DNA from 3 places in the Gordonia sp. PP30 genome. Region 2 is predicted to be linked to each of the others. Evidence: predicted binding sites of a transcription regulator. Region 2 holds the regulator's gene; each other region holds the start of a gene.
What was found. The regulator LexA, encoded in region 2, represses DNA repair genes until DNA is damaged. The targets are predictions, from matches to a motif close to CGAACANNTGTTCG.
Positions count from the first base shown of each region.

Region 1: the regulator LexA is predicted to act here: its motif matches at 1,747-1,760, upstream of MYK68_RS12620 (SAV_6107 family HEPN domain-containing protein).
Region 3: the regulator LexA is predicted to act here: its motif matches at 1,467-1,480, upstream of MYK68_RS04450 (DUF222 domain-containing protein).

Region 1 covers NZ_CP095864.1:2,730,441-2,734,669, reverse strand. The annotation lists gene metF (methylenetetrahydrofolate reductase [NAD(P)H]) at 1-84, shown strand, start outside; gene MYK68_RS12630 (LppM family (lipo)protein) at 107-961, opposite strand; gene MYK68_RS12625 (GNAT family N-acetyltransferase) at 966-1,646, opposite strand; gene MYK68_RS12620 (SAV_6107 family HEPN domain-containing protein) at 1,897-2,376, shown strand; gene MYK68_RS12615 (SCO2097 family morphological protein) at 2,517-2,909, shown strand; gene mraZ (division/cell wall cluster transcriptional repressor MraZ) at 3,324-3,761, shown strand; gene rsmH (16S rRNA (cytosine(1402)-N(4))-methyltransferase RsmH) at 3,920-4,229, shown strand, end outside.
Region 2 covers NZ_CP095864.1:2,411,640-2,415,868, reverse strand. The annotation lists gene MYK68_RS11135 (phosphoenolpyruvate--protein phosphotransferase) at 1-725, shown strand, start outside; gene MYK68_RS11130 (DUF2971 domain-containing protein) at 728-1,384, shown strand; gene lexA (transcriptional repressor LexA) at 1,414-2,112, opposite strand; gene MYK68_RS11120 (LysM peptidoglycan-binding domain-containing protein) at 2,264-2,860, shown strand; gene nrdR (transcriptional regulator NrdR) at 2,902-3,363, shown strand; gene hrpA (ATP-dependent RNA helicase HrpA) at 3,394-4,229, opposite strand, start outside.
Region 3 covers NZ_CP095864.1:966,164-970,392, forward strand. The annotation lists gene MYK68_RS04450 (DUF222 domain-containing protein) at 1-1,430, opposite strand, end outside; gene MYK68_RS04455 (hypothetical protein) at 1,657-2,019, shown strand; gene MYK68_RS04460 (biliverdin-producing heme oxygenase) at 2,450-3,127, opposite strand; partial or broken gene mscL (large conductance mechanosensitive channel protein MscL) at 3,179-3,697, opposite strand; gene MYK68_RS04470 (SAF domain-containing protein) at 3,712-4,229, opposite strand, start outside.

The DNA of each region.
Region 1 (4,229 bases), 320 kb from region 2:
TGCAGCCTGAACTTCACCCGCGCGACCAGCGAGGTGCTGGAACGGATCGGGATCGACACCCGGGGCGCGCTGACCCCGGCCTGAACCGGGCCGCGGCCTCTGCGCCCTACCGGCCGGTGGGGGCGGCAGGCTCCTCGATCTCCTCGGCCTCCGTCTCGGAGGTGGCGGCCGCGTCGTCGTTCTTCTTCCGGCGCAGCCGTGTCAGGGCGCGCAGTGGATTCGGTCCGCCGCCCTGTCCGGCCGGCGGGGTGTACCGCGGCGTGCGATCACGGAAGCGGTAGGCGAGGGCGGCGACGGCGCCGACGATCGCCAGGCAGGCGATCACCATGAACCAGGTCCAGCTCGGCAGCGCCGCCGTGGCCGGATCCGGGTACTTCGCATCGGCGTTGAACTGGGCGTTCTGGCCCGGCTCGGGCACCCAGGTGACGGAGTTGTCGCCGGCCAGATGCCCGTTGGTGGCGACGACCTCGCCGCCGAAGTCGACGGTGATCGAGAGATACGAGGTCTTCGGCGACAGCCCGGCCAGAGCCGCCCCGCCGCGCATCCGGACCACGTCGCCACTGCGCGTGGCCGTCAGATCGACGGTCGCGCCGGAATCCAGCGCGCCGGAGATGATGTCGCCGAGCTGGGAGAACTGGCCCGCGGTGAGATCGGTGAAGGTCATCCGGGAGCCGACCTTCCCGGTGACCGCGTCCGTCTGCGCCGGTTCCGGTGACGTCTGCGTGTCGCCGTCCGCCGGGAACTTGGTCACCGACACCGATCCGGCCATCGAGGCGGGCACGTCGAAGGTGGGGGTGGCGCCGGCGTCCGGGGCGGCCGCGACCACCACGAATCCCGAATACTGGTCGCCGACGTTCTCCGACTTCGTCAGGCATCCGCTCAGCAGCGGGACCAGCGCGAGCAGGACCACGAGGCCCAGGGCGGGGTGACGGTGACGCGGGAGATGCTGGCGACGGGACACGGTGTCATCGTGCCAGAGTGGGCGGGTTCTCCCCCGCCGCGACGTCGCCGGGCGCGTCCGGCAGCGGCAGCGACCGGCCCAGGAAGGCGAACTGCCGGGGGTCACCGGCGAAGGTGAAACCGCGCAGCACGTCGTCGAATCCGAGCCGCCGGTACAGCGACCACGCCCGGTTCTCCTCACCCCGCACCTCCGGCGTGGACAGCAGGACCCGGGACTCGGGGCGCCCGGACAGCAGCCGGGTGAGCAGTGCCTGGCCGAGGCCGCGGCCCTGCGCTACCGGGTGGACGTGCAGCTCGGTGAGCTCGAAGTAGTCGGACGCGATCGCCGCCACCTGGTCCGGTGAGCAGCCGTGGCGGGCCAGGCCCGAGCGCAGTTGCCGGTTCCACCACTGGTCCGCGGCGCCGGTGTAGCCGTAGGCGATACCGACCAGGACCTCGCGGTCGGCGGTCCACGGCGCGGTGACCCGCAGCCGGGCGTATGTCGGCCGCAGCAGATCCATCGGCGACGCCGTGGCCAGCGCGGCCACCGCCGTCCAGCCCGGCCGATGCAGGTGATCGCGCCACAGTCCGGTGCGGCTCTGCTCGGTGCCGCGCGCGTACCGCATGGCGGTCACATAGGTGTGCACGGCCGGATCGATCCACTGATCGGCATCGGCGGCGGCCAGGGAGACGATCCGAACCGCCATGGGCGGACCCACCTGCCTTTCGCCGTCGTATCCGGGTGCGTTGCCAGTGAGATTAGCGGCACTTGCCGACGGCCCCGAGTGGGGGTTAGTCTTCCGGTATCGAACAAAGTTTCGATGAGCCGAGAGTCGGCGGACCGGTGGGGAAGACGCCGGGCCGCCGGCTCTCGCGCATCCGGCGAAGGCCCGCCGGCCCGGGATTGTCGTAGGCACGTGAGACGTTCTTGTCGACAGAAGGAGGCGAGGGGTTCATATGACCGGAAAGTCGACGACGAGCCGCATGACGGCGACGGCCGACCCGCGGGTGGTCCTGCGCAGCCGGGACCTGCTCGACCGGGCCGAGGTGCTGTTCGAGGACGCCGCGCGCGTCACCGACGACGGCGCCGAGCGGTTCCGGCAGTTCTATCTGGCCGCCATCCGGGCGGCCGGCGCGGTGCTGGCCGTCTACGAGCCGCCCGGCCCGGTGCGCAGGCGCCGCAACGCCCGCGACGCGTGGAGCCGGATCAAAGCGGCCGCGCCGCAGTACGCCGAACTGGCCGAATACTTCGGCGGCCTGTCCGCCATGCGAGAGAAGGTGGAGGTGGGCCTGGTCCGGCAGGTGGACGACACCCTCTGCGCCCGCGTCGAACGACGCGCCGCCGAGTTCCTCGACGCGGCCGATGCCAGCCTGCTCGCCTACGAGCAGGGGGCGCTGCCCGGCGCCGAGCGCCCGGCTCGCCGGATCGGCGCCTGATCCGGTGGGCCGCGGTGGGGGAGGGTGGCGGATCGTCCCGGAGGGAATAGTGGTCGCCGGAGGATTCTGCTCCTATCATGGAGTGAGAAACGGTCGCCGAATTCCGCGGTGCCCGTCGCGACGGAGTAAGGGAGGGCGCGGTGCCGCTTTCAGAGCATGAGCAGCGGATGCTCGATGAGATCGAGAGCGCGCTGTACGCCGAGGACCCGAAGTTCGTCTCGAACGTCAGTAAGCAGCGGGTCGGTCGTCCTTCCGCGCGCCGCCAGTGGCAGGCGGTCCTCCTCCTGCTGCTCGGTCTGGTGCTGCTGGTGGGCGGCATCATGGTGCGCGTCCGGATCGGCGACTTCCCGATCCTGAGCCTGGTCGGATTCTTCGTGATGTTCGGCGGCGGGCTGATCCTGGTGCTCGGTCCGCGTGGCGGTTCGGCGTCCGCGGACGGTTCCGGCAAGTCGTCGAAGAACGGCTCGAAGGGTTCGCTGAGTTCCCGCATGGAAGACCGGTTTAACCGGCGCTTCCACCAGGACGGTCACTGACCGCCTGAGAAGAGTTCCGCAGAAGCGGGGCCGCAGTCTCCACGGAGACCGCGGCCCCGCTTTTTTCGTCGTGCCGCCGGGGCCGGTGGCACGTGTTCGTGAGCGCTCCACCACGACTACCCACTTCGCCCCACCCCGATCACCCACTTCGCCCCACTGGGTTCTTTAGATGAGTCCCACCTGCCACTTTTATGCTGTTCAGCCTCGCTGGCATCCGTTGAGACGCGCCGGACGCCACGGGCCTTTCCTGAGAATCTCCTTCGTGTAAGACGCCATGACCTGCGTAAACAATGCTCAGTGGTGTGCGAGTGGGGCGCAGGGGGTGGAAAGTGGTGGAAAGTGGGGTAATGTGGTGGATGTCGATGAGGGGGAACCCGGAATCTCCTCACCGATACCCGGGCAGGAGGTGGCGATGTGGCTGGCTTCATCGGCACCTACTCGCCCAAGCTCGACGACAAAGGGCGGCTCACACTGCCCGCGAAGTTCCGGAACGCCTTGTCAGGAGGGGTCGTGGTCACCAAAGCCCTCGATCACAGCCTGGCGGTGTATCCGGCCGAGGAGTTCGGCGCCATCGCCCAGCGGGCGAACCAGGCGTCGCGCAACGATCCGGAAGCCCGCGCGTACGTCCGGCTGATGATGGCCAACGCCGACGAGCAGAGTCTCGACGGCCAGGGCCGGGTCAACCTGTCGGCGGGGCTTCGCGCATGGGCCGGCCTGCAGAAAGACTGCGTGGTCACCGGGCAGTTCGACCACCTGGAGATCTGGGATGCGGCCGCATGGGACGCCTACCAGGCTGCACACGAGGAGGCCTTCGCGGCCGGCGGCTCCGCCGCGCTGGACGCGATCCTCTAAGACAAGTGAAGAAATGGACCGCTGCGGTGAGGCGAGGCCTCGGCCCGGCCGACCCTGACGTACTTCCCCAACGCCAGGTGCGACTCGGGCGGGGACCCCGCCTCACCGCCGTTCCATTTCTCCACCGTCTTGACCACCACCGAGACAGGGGAGAGGCGATGACCGTATCCGGCGCCCCGGCCGACTCCCCGTCCCCGGGCGAGCACGGCCACGTCCCCGTGATGGCCGACCGCATGGTCGAACTGCTGACCCCGGCGCTCACCCGCGTGCACGACGACGGCACCGGCGCGGTCCTGATCGACGGCACCCTGGGTGCCGGCGGACACACCGAACTCTTCCTCACCCGGCTCCCCGGACTCACCGTCCACGGCATCGACCGGGACGAGAACGCGCTCGAGATCGCCCGCGAACGACTCGCACCGTTCGGTGATCGCGCGGTGTTCCATCACGCCCGATACGACGAGATCG
Region 2 (4,229 bases):
AGGTGATCGACGCGTTCGACGGCGACAAGGTGGTGATCCGGACGCTCGATGCCGGCTCGGACAAGCCGCTGAAGTTCGTGACGCACCCGGACGAGCCGAATCCGGCGATGGGGGTGCGCGGCAACCGGATCATCCTGTCGAATCCGGAGATCCGCGCGCACCAGCTGGAGGCGCTGGCCGCGGCCGCCGAGGGCACCACGGTGGTCCCGTGGGTGATGGCGCCGATGATCGCCACGGTGGCCGAGGCGCGCGAGTTCGCGGCGCTGGTGCGCGAGCGCGGAATGATCCCGGGTGTGATGGTCGAGGTGCCGTCGGCCGCGGTGATGGCGGGCCAGATCCTCGCCGAGGTCGACTTCGTGTCCATCGGCACCAACGACCTGACCCAGTACACGATGGCCGCCGACCGGATGTCGCCGGAACTGGCATCGCTGACCGATCCCTGGCAGCCCGCCGTCCTCGCGCTGATCGAGCGCGTGGGTGCCGCCGGTACCGAGCAGGACAAGCAGGTGGGCGTGTGCGGCGAGGCCGCCGCCGATCCGCTGCTCGCGTGCGTGCTGGTGGGTCTCGGCGTCACCTCGCTGTCGTCGGCCCCGGCCGCGGCACCCGCGGTGGGGCTCAAGCTGAGCACGGTGACCCTGGATCAGTGCCGGGCGGCCGCGCAGGCCGCGGTGGCCGCCGACAGCACGGCCTCGGCCCGGGAGGCGGCGCGGGCGGTACTCGGCTGACGATGAGCGACGTCGTCTACGAGCCGACGATCCTGAAGCGGTACACGACGCTCTCCAACGCGATCGACGTCCTGCTGAATGAGCGCGTCACACTGCTCAGCCCGCGCACCTGGGTCGACCGGAACGACAGCGGGTTCATGGATCACTACTGCGCACTGAAGGGTTCGTCTCGCGTCAGCGTCGCGTGCTTCACCCAGTCCACGGAGACCTATCACCACTGGGGCGTCTTCGCCGGCGGCACGGACGGCGTGCGGCTCGAGATCAGCAAAGCGAAACTGCTGGCGGGCATCGCAGGCGACCCGGCCTACGCGTCCGGTCCGGTCCGCTACCTCACCCTGGACGAGATCGAGGAAGAGGCCGGCGACTCCCGGCTGACGGCCGACGATCTGCCGTTCGTCAAACGGCACGGTTTTCGCGACGAGAACGAGTTCCGCATCGTCCACCTCGGGAGCGGTGACGGGCCGCCGGTGCACCACATGCCGATCGAGCGAGGCTGGATCAACCGGATCTCATTGAGCCCGCTCCTGCCGGAGGGGCTGATCGAGACGATGAAGGCCGCGCTACCGGCGCTGCCCGGCTGTGCGGACGTGAAGGTCGTGCGGTCGAATCTCTGCGAGAACCAGCGGTGGACCCGAACGGGGGAGTCGATCGCTCTGTAGGACCGCCGGGCGCGGTGTGGATGTCCGGATCAGATGCGCCGCAGCACGGTCACGACCTTGCCGAGAATGGCGGCGTCGTCACCGGGGATCGGCTCGAAGTGCTCGTTGTGGGGCATCAGCCAGACGTGACCGTCGACCCGCTTGAAGGTCTTCACGGTGGCCTCGCCGTCGATCATGGCGGCGACGATGTCGCCCTGCTCGGCCACGTTCTGCTGGCGCACCACCACCCAGTCGCCGTCGCAGATCGCGGCGTCGATCATGGACTCGCCGACCACCCGCAGCAGGAACAGGGAACCCTCGCCGACCAGCTCCTTGGGCAGCGGGAAGACGTCCTCGACGGCCTGCTCGGCGAGGATCGGACCACCGGCGGCGATGCGGCCGAGGACCGGAACGAACGCCGGTGACGGCATACCCGGCTCGTCACCGGCCGCGTCGCCCGGCGGCGGGGGACGATGGTCGTCGCGGACGTTCACCGCGCGCGGCCGGTGCGGATCGCGCTTGAGCAGCCCGCGCCGCTCCAGGGTTCGCAGTTGGTGGGCGACCGACGACGTCGAGGTGAGTCCCACGGCCTCGCCGATCTCCCGGATGCTCGGCGGGTAGCCGCGCTCCCGGACGGACGAGCGGATGTACTCCAGGACCTCGCGCTGGCGCTGGGTCAGTGAGGCCTCCAGGGTCGCCGTCGACAGCAGCGGGTCGACGTTCGACGTGTTCTGCGGTCCGTCGGTCATCTGAGGTTCCTTTCCTCGTCGGTGATCCCCAATCTAGTCGACTAGGTCACAGAACTCAAACAATTGTTCGACGTGTCGGGACGGTTGTCGGACCCATGGTGTTAACTGTCGAACAAGAGTTCATCGAACATACGAACGATGGGAGTTAACGATGACCGCATTGCTGAAGGACCGTGACCGCCGAGCCGCCGGAACGGCCGCGTCGGTGACCATGACCTGCGATGTTCCGATCGTCGTCGGTACGCGCGTCCGTCGTGCGGTGCAGGCCGCACCGACGTGCCGGCCGACCGGACGCAGCCCGCAGAGCCGCACCGGAGTGCCGCGCACGGTGCCCGCCGCTGCTCGATCGAACATCCCGGAGCGCCGGGAACGTGTCCGGATCCCGGGCGTGGCGAGCGCCGGTTCGAACACTCCGGCCACGACCGCGCGGCCGTCCTCGGCGCCGGCGCGGCGGACCGCCGGCAGCCGTCGGCGCTGGGCGGCCGGGGTGCTGGCCGGGCTGGCGGTGGCGCTGATCGCCGCGGTGATGGGCGTCGCCGGGCACGACTACCAGAGCGCGGCCACCGGGACACCGGCGGCGACGCAGGTCGTGCACGTGCGCAGCGGGGAATCGCTGTCGTCGCTCGCCGAGCGGATCGCCCCCGAGCTGCCCGCCGAGTCGGTGATCGCCACGGTGCGGAACCTGAACGGGCTGGACGGCACCGGGCTGCGCCCGGGTCAGGCGCTCGTGGTTCCCGCATACCGCTGAACGCGCGTGGGATCGGGATGCGCGGCGGGTACGCTGAGGGCATGCGATGCCCGTTCTGCAAGAACGACGACACCCGAGTAGTCGATTCGCGCGCCTCCGACGACGGTCTGGCGATCCGGCGGCGCCGGTCGTGCGGTGCGTGCGGCCGCCGATTCACCACGGTCGAGTCGGCGGTGCTCGCCGTGGTCAAGCGCAACGGTGTATCCGAGCCCTTCAGCCGCGAGAAGGTGATGAAGGGCGTCCGCCGCGCCTGTCAGGGCCGCCAGGTCGACGAGGATGCGCTCGCGAAACTCGCTGCGGCGGTGGAGGACACGGTGCGCGCATCCGGTTCCGCCGAGATCCCCAGCAATGAGGTCGGCCTGGCCATCCTCGGCCCGCTGCGCGACCTCGACGAGGTCGCGTACCTGCGGTTCGCGTCGGTGTACCGATCGTTCGAGTCGGCCGACGACTTCCAGCGCGAGATCGACGATCTCCGCGCGGGCCGCAAGCAGCCCGTCGCCTGACACCCGGCCCTCGAGGGTTCCGCGCGACGGTCAGGTGAACGCGTCGAGCGCCTTGATCACACGCTTCTCCGACACCGGCCCCGCGGTGCCCAGCTGCTGGGCGAAGAGGCTGACGCGGAGTTCTTCGATCATCCAGTGCGCCAGGTCGTTCAGCGCATCCTGGCGGTGCGCCGGGACCTGTGCGAGACGCTGATTCCAGTGCGCGATCACCCGGTCGACGGCGTCGAGACCGGTCGCGTCCCGGGACGCCGAACCGGGTAGCGCCTCCAGCCGGGCACGAGCGGCCCTGAGATAGCGGGGCAGATGACGCAGGTGAGTCAGCGCGGTGTCGCGGACGAAGCCGTCGTACACGAGGTGCGCCAGCTGCTCGGCGACGTCGTCGGCGGCGACCGAGCCGCTGCGCGCGTCGATCGCCCGGCGCAGCGGGGCGGTCTCGGCGAGAGCCGCCGCGGCGACGGTGAAGTAGTCGGGTGCGGCGGCGCGGACGGCCGGTGACAGCCGCTGCGTGAGCGCGGCGAAATCCGCGGGCGTGCGGATCGCGGCCACGCCCGGTTCACCGGCCAGGGCATCTGTGATCGCCCGGCGGGTGCAGTCGGCGAACAGGTCGTCCGCCCGCCGGTACGGGCTCTGGCTGAGGGCGAGTCGTTCGCCGGGCGGCAGCGTGTTCGCGATCTTCTTGGTCAGCGGGCTGATCGTGTTCTCCAGCAACACCTGCGCCCCGGCGCGGATCCCGGCGTCCCGCGCGGTGGGGCTGGTCGCGTCGACCACCCGGACTCCGGCCCCGGCCGGGCGCAGGGTCGGGTAGGTGACCACCGGCTGACCTGCGACGGTGGCATCGATGCGCTCCGGAAGGGCACCGATGGTGT
Region 3 (4,229 bases), 1.4 Mb from region 2:
CAGGGGCGACGGGCGCCGGTGGGCCGCCACACCATGCGTCCGGCGTCGCGACCGGTATGCAGGATGTCGGTGGTCCAGTGACCAGGCAGTGGACCTTCGGCGCGGTTGTGGCCACCGCATGCGGCGCCGAGGGCGTCGATGTCGGTGCGTCCGTCGTTTTCCCAGCGGGGTGAGTGGTGGGCTTCGGTGCGGGCGAAGGGCATGTCGCAGGCCGGTGCGGTGCAGCCGCGATCGCGGGCGAACAGCATGAGCCGTTGTGCCTTGGAGGCGGAGCGCCGTCCACGCCCGAGGTAGAGCGGCTGGCTGGTGTGGTCGCGGAAGACGGCCAGGTACGGCCGCGCCTGGTTCCGGGAGGCGAGTTCGATCAGGTCGCTGACCGGGATGAGGGTGCCGGTGGCGGACTGGGCGATCCCAGCGTGACGGGCGAGGTCGGCGTCGGACACGGTGATCACCAGATCGGTGGAGATGGTGCCGGGCTTGCCCAGGCCCCCGTGGGCGATCACGAAGTCGAGGGCCGCCTCGAAGGCGTCGTGACGGCGTTGCCCGGGGGCGCGGGTGTCGCGTTCCCGGGCGGCGGCCAGAGCGTCGGCGTCGGGTTCGTCGCCGGCCGGGTGCGGGGAATCGGGATCGGCGGGGTTGTTGACCCCCGGGGCGGCCCACGTGGTGAGGATGAGGTCCAGCTTGGCGCGCGCGGACGGGGTCAGGTGTCCGTCGATCTCCGACATCAGGTCGTCGTCCTGGCCGTATACGGTCAGATCCCGCTGGCGTTGCCGATCCTCAGGATCGGTGTAGTCCCCATCGGGGTTCAGATACGCCAGCAGATGCGCTCCCACGCGGGCCAGATCCTTGGGGTTGAGGTCTTTCGCCGCCTGGACCAGACGCTCCTCGGCATCGGCAATCACCTGCGGGCCGAGGCATTCGGGGATCTTCGCCAGGACCGCGGAGATCACCTCCACGTGCCGGGCACTGATCAGGCCGTCGGCGACAGCCACGGCGGCCGCGGGCATCACCGGATCCAGTGTCTCGCCGGTCAAAGCCGTCCGATGGGCGAGGCGATTGGCCAGGGCGGTGCGGGCCCGGGCCTGACCCAGCCCGAGGCGGTGCCCGTAAGCGAGGTAGCTGATCATCGTCAGATACCCGGTGGCGCGATCGACCGAGCGGTCATTGCACTCGGCATACAGGCCGGCGGAGAGCCCGTCGTGGCGGCGCCGGACCCGTTCGGAGATCTCGGCCATATCGGCGACCTGCCGCACCGACCCAGACGCCAGCGGCGTGTCACCGAGCACTGCCATCGCCGTGTCGACGATCTGCCACAACAACATCGGATCATCCGGAAGAGACACACCGGCCGCGGTTTCCAGCTGATCGGGGGTGAGCGGGACGGCACCGGCGTCGTCGAGCCCGACCGGTGTGTCATCACCGAAATACATCGACCCTCACCCCCCTGCTGAGCTTCCGATAGAAATCGCTCATACGTTCGAATTCTGCCTTCAAACTACGCCTTACCACCGTGATGTGCAAGTGTTCGAACGGGTGGAGTCCGGTGGTGGCGGAGCCTGATCTCGACTCCGCTCGATCGGCGTGGGGCGGGCGGATCCGGAGAACTCGGCGTTCTTCCCGGCCTGGCGTGACGGTGATCCTGGTGTGAGGACGGTGGTGGGTTCGCGGATCGAGGGGATCGGTCGTCAGCGGGTGGAGCCCAGCTTCTTGCTGGCGGTGGTCGACCGGATGGTGTCGGTGCCCGATGCCGCTGCTGTCGCGGCGATCGCCCATTTGGAGGCGGTGACCGGCCGGCGTGCTGGTGCGTCGACCGGGACCGGGTTGTGGGCGGCGTACCGGATCGTGGGCGAGTTGCGGGATGCGGGTCGTACCGGGAGTGTGGTGGCTCTTCTGTGTGATTCCGGTGATCGCTATGTGAATAAGTACTACTGCGCGGACTGGCTGGTGGATGAGGGGCTGGATCCTGCGCCGTACGCGGCGCGGCTGGAGCGGTTCTTCGCCGGGGGCGGGCTTGACTAGGGCGCGTTTCGACACGGGCTCGGCTAGCGCCTCGCCCGGCTCAACGGGCTGTGCGGGGCGTTTCGGCACGGGCTGTGCGAGGTGTTTCGCCCGGCTCAACGGGCTGTGCGGGGCGTTTCGGCACGGGCTGTGCGAGGTGTTTCGCCCGGCTCCAACGGGTTGTGCGAGGCGTTTCGACACGGGCTCGGCTAGCGCCTCGCCCGGCTCAACGGGCGAGGCGGGGGCGTTTCGAGACGGCGGTGTGTGGGGGCGGCGGGGGCGTTGCGAGACGGCGGTGTGTGGGGGCGGCGGGGGCGTTGCGAGACGGCGGTGTGGGGGTGCGGGGGCGTCTCGACACGGCTCAGCGGCATAGGCGGCCCGCCCGCCGGTGAGGAACCCTTCGGCAAGCTCAGGATGAACTTCGTGACGAACCGTGTCGAAACGACCTCGATCAGCGGCGGTAGCGGTCCAGGTTTCCGCTGAGTTCGGTGAAGACGTCGTGGTTCAGGCGGAAGGCCCGGCGGACCTCGTCGACCACGGTGAGCCGTTGCTCGTCGGTGAGTGTCGCGCCGATCGCGTCGAGCTTCACCCGGTACTCGTCCTTGTACGGCTTGCTCTTGCCGATCTCGGCGAAGTCGTAGAAGGCGAGGCCGGCGCCGTCGAGCCCGAAGGCCCGGTCCAGGATCTTGCCGACCGCCTGGCCGCCGGAGAGATCGCCCAGATAACGGGTGTAGTGGTGGGCCAGGTACTGCCCGCCCCAGGCGGCGCTGGCCGCGATGGTGGCGGCGTACGCGTTGGCCGCCGCGGAATCGGTCTCGTGCGACTCGCCCGGTGCCCAGTAGTCCAGGTCCGCGTCGATCGCGGCCAGTCGTTCCAGTCCGGCGTCGATCACCGGGCCGGCGACGGGATCGTCGGTGAGCTCACGGCCCAGCCGTTCCAGCGTCGCGTACACCGGGCGGAGTGCTCGCAGGTAGTCGGCGTAGCCGGTCCGATTGACGTGTCCGCCGAGCAGCTGATCCATGAACGCCGAGTGCTCGGCCTCATCGTGCTCGATGGCCGAACCCTGCTTCATCGCGGCGGACAGGGTGAGTCCGGCCAGCTCGGCGGGTTCCAGCGGGGTCGTGGTCATGGCACTAAGGGTACCCTGTGCTGATCGCGGGGGTCAGAGCGAGTGGCGCGGCCCTTCCGGCGGGTACTGGCCGGCGGCCGGATCGGGCAGGCCGGGTGCCGGTGCGGGGGCGGCCGGGCGGTTCGCGCCGAGCAGGTCGCGGATCTCGGTGAGCAGGCCGACCTCGGTCTGCTCGGCCTCTTCCTCGGCCGACGCCGAGCGGCGGGCGGCCGCCAGCTCGTTGAGCTTGTTGTACGGCACGATGATCAGGAAGTAGACCACCGCAGCGACGATCAGGAAGTTGATGAACGCGGCGATCACGGCTCCGAAGTCCATCACCGTGGACGGCGAGTTGTCGACCAGCTGATAGGTCAGGCCACAGACCTGGACGGCGGCGGCCTGCGCCTTGTCGGCGCCGGTGGCCATCGTCTGGCCACAGTCCTGGCCGGTGGGGATCGCGGCCAGCAGCGGGCTGATGATCTTGTCGGTGAACGCGGTCACGATCGCGGTGAACGCGGCGCCGATGATGACGGCGGTGGCCAGTTCGACGACGTTGCCGCGGAGGATGAATTCCTTGAAACCCTTGAGCACGGGTCGAGTGTAACTCAGTGAATCACCAGCGTCAGGGCGTTAGCCAGCCCGGCGGCGGCCACCCGGTGCGCCGCGTCCTCGCCCATCGCGAGCAGCACCGGCGCATCCGCGGCGGCGACGGCCGATCGCGGCGGGGCCGCGGGCACGGCCACCACGGCCCCGGCCGCGAGCAGGTGGGCGTCCTCATCGAGCACGTCCACGACGTCCCCGGACCGCAGCAGCCCGGTCACCGCGGCGTCGGCCGGACGGACGGGAACCAGTCGTGCCCGCGGATCTCCGGTCACCGCCGACGGCAGCCGGGAGCCGAGCAGCCGCGTCGCGGTGAGGGCTTCGCCCGCGGCGACGGCACCGGTCAGCCGCGAGCCGGTGGCCTCCCGTTTCTCATGCAGTGCGCCGAGCGCGACGTCCCGGGGGACGCGGGTGACGCGCAGGTCATCGTCGGACAGCACGACGCCCGGCCGCAGATCCCGCGCCGCGACGACGACGGTCCGATCCCGTCCGTCGGCCGGCCGGGCGACGAACAGTGCGGCCG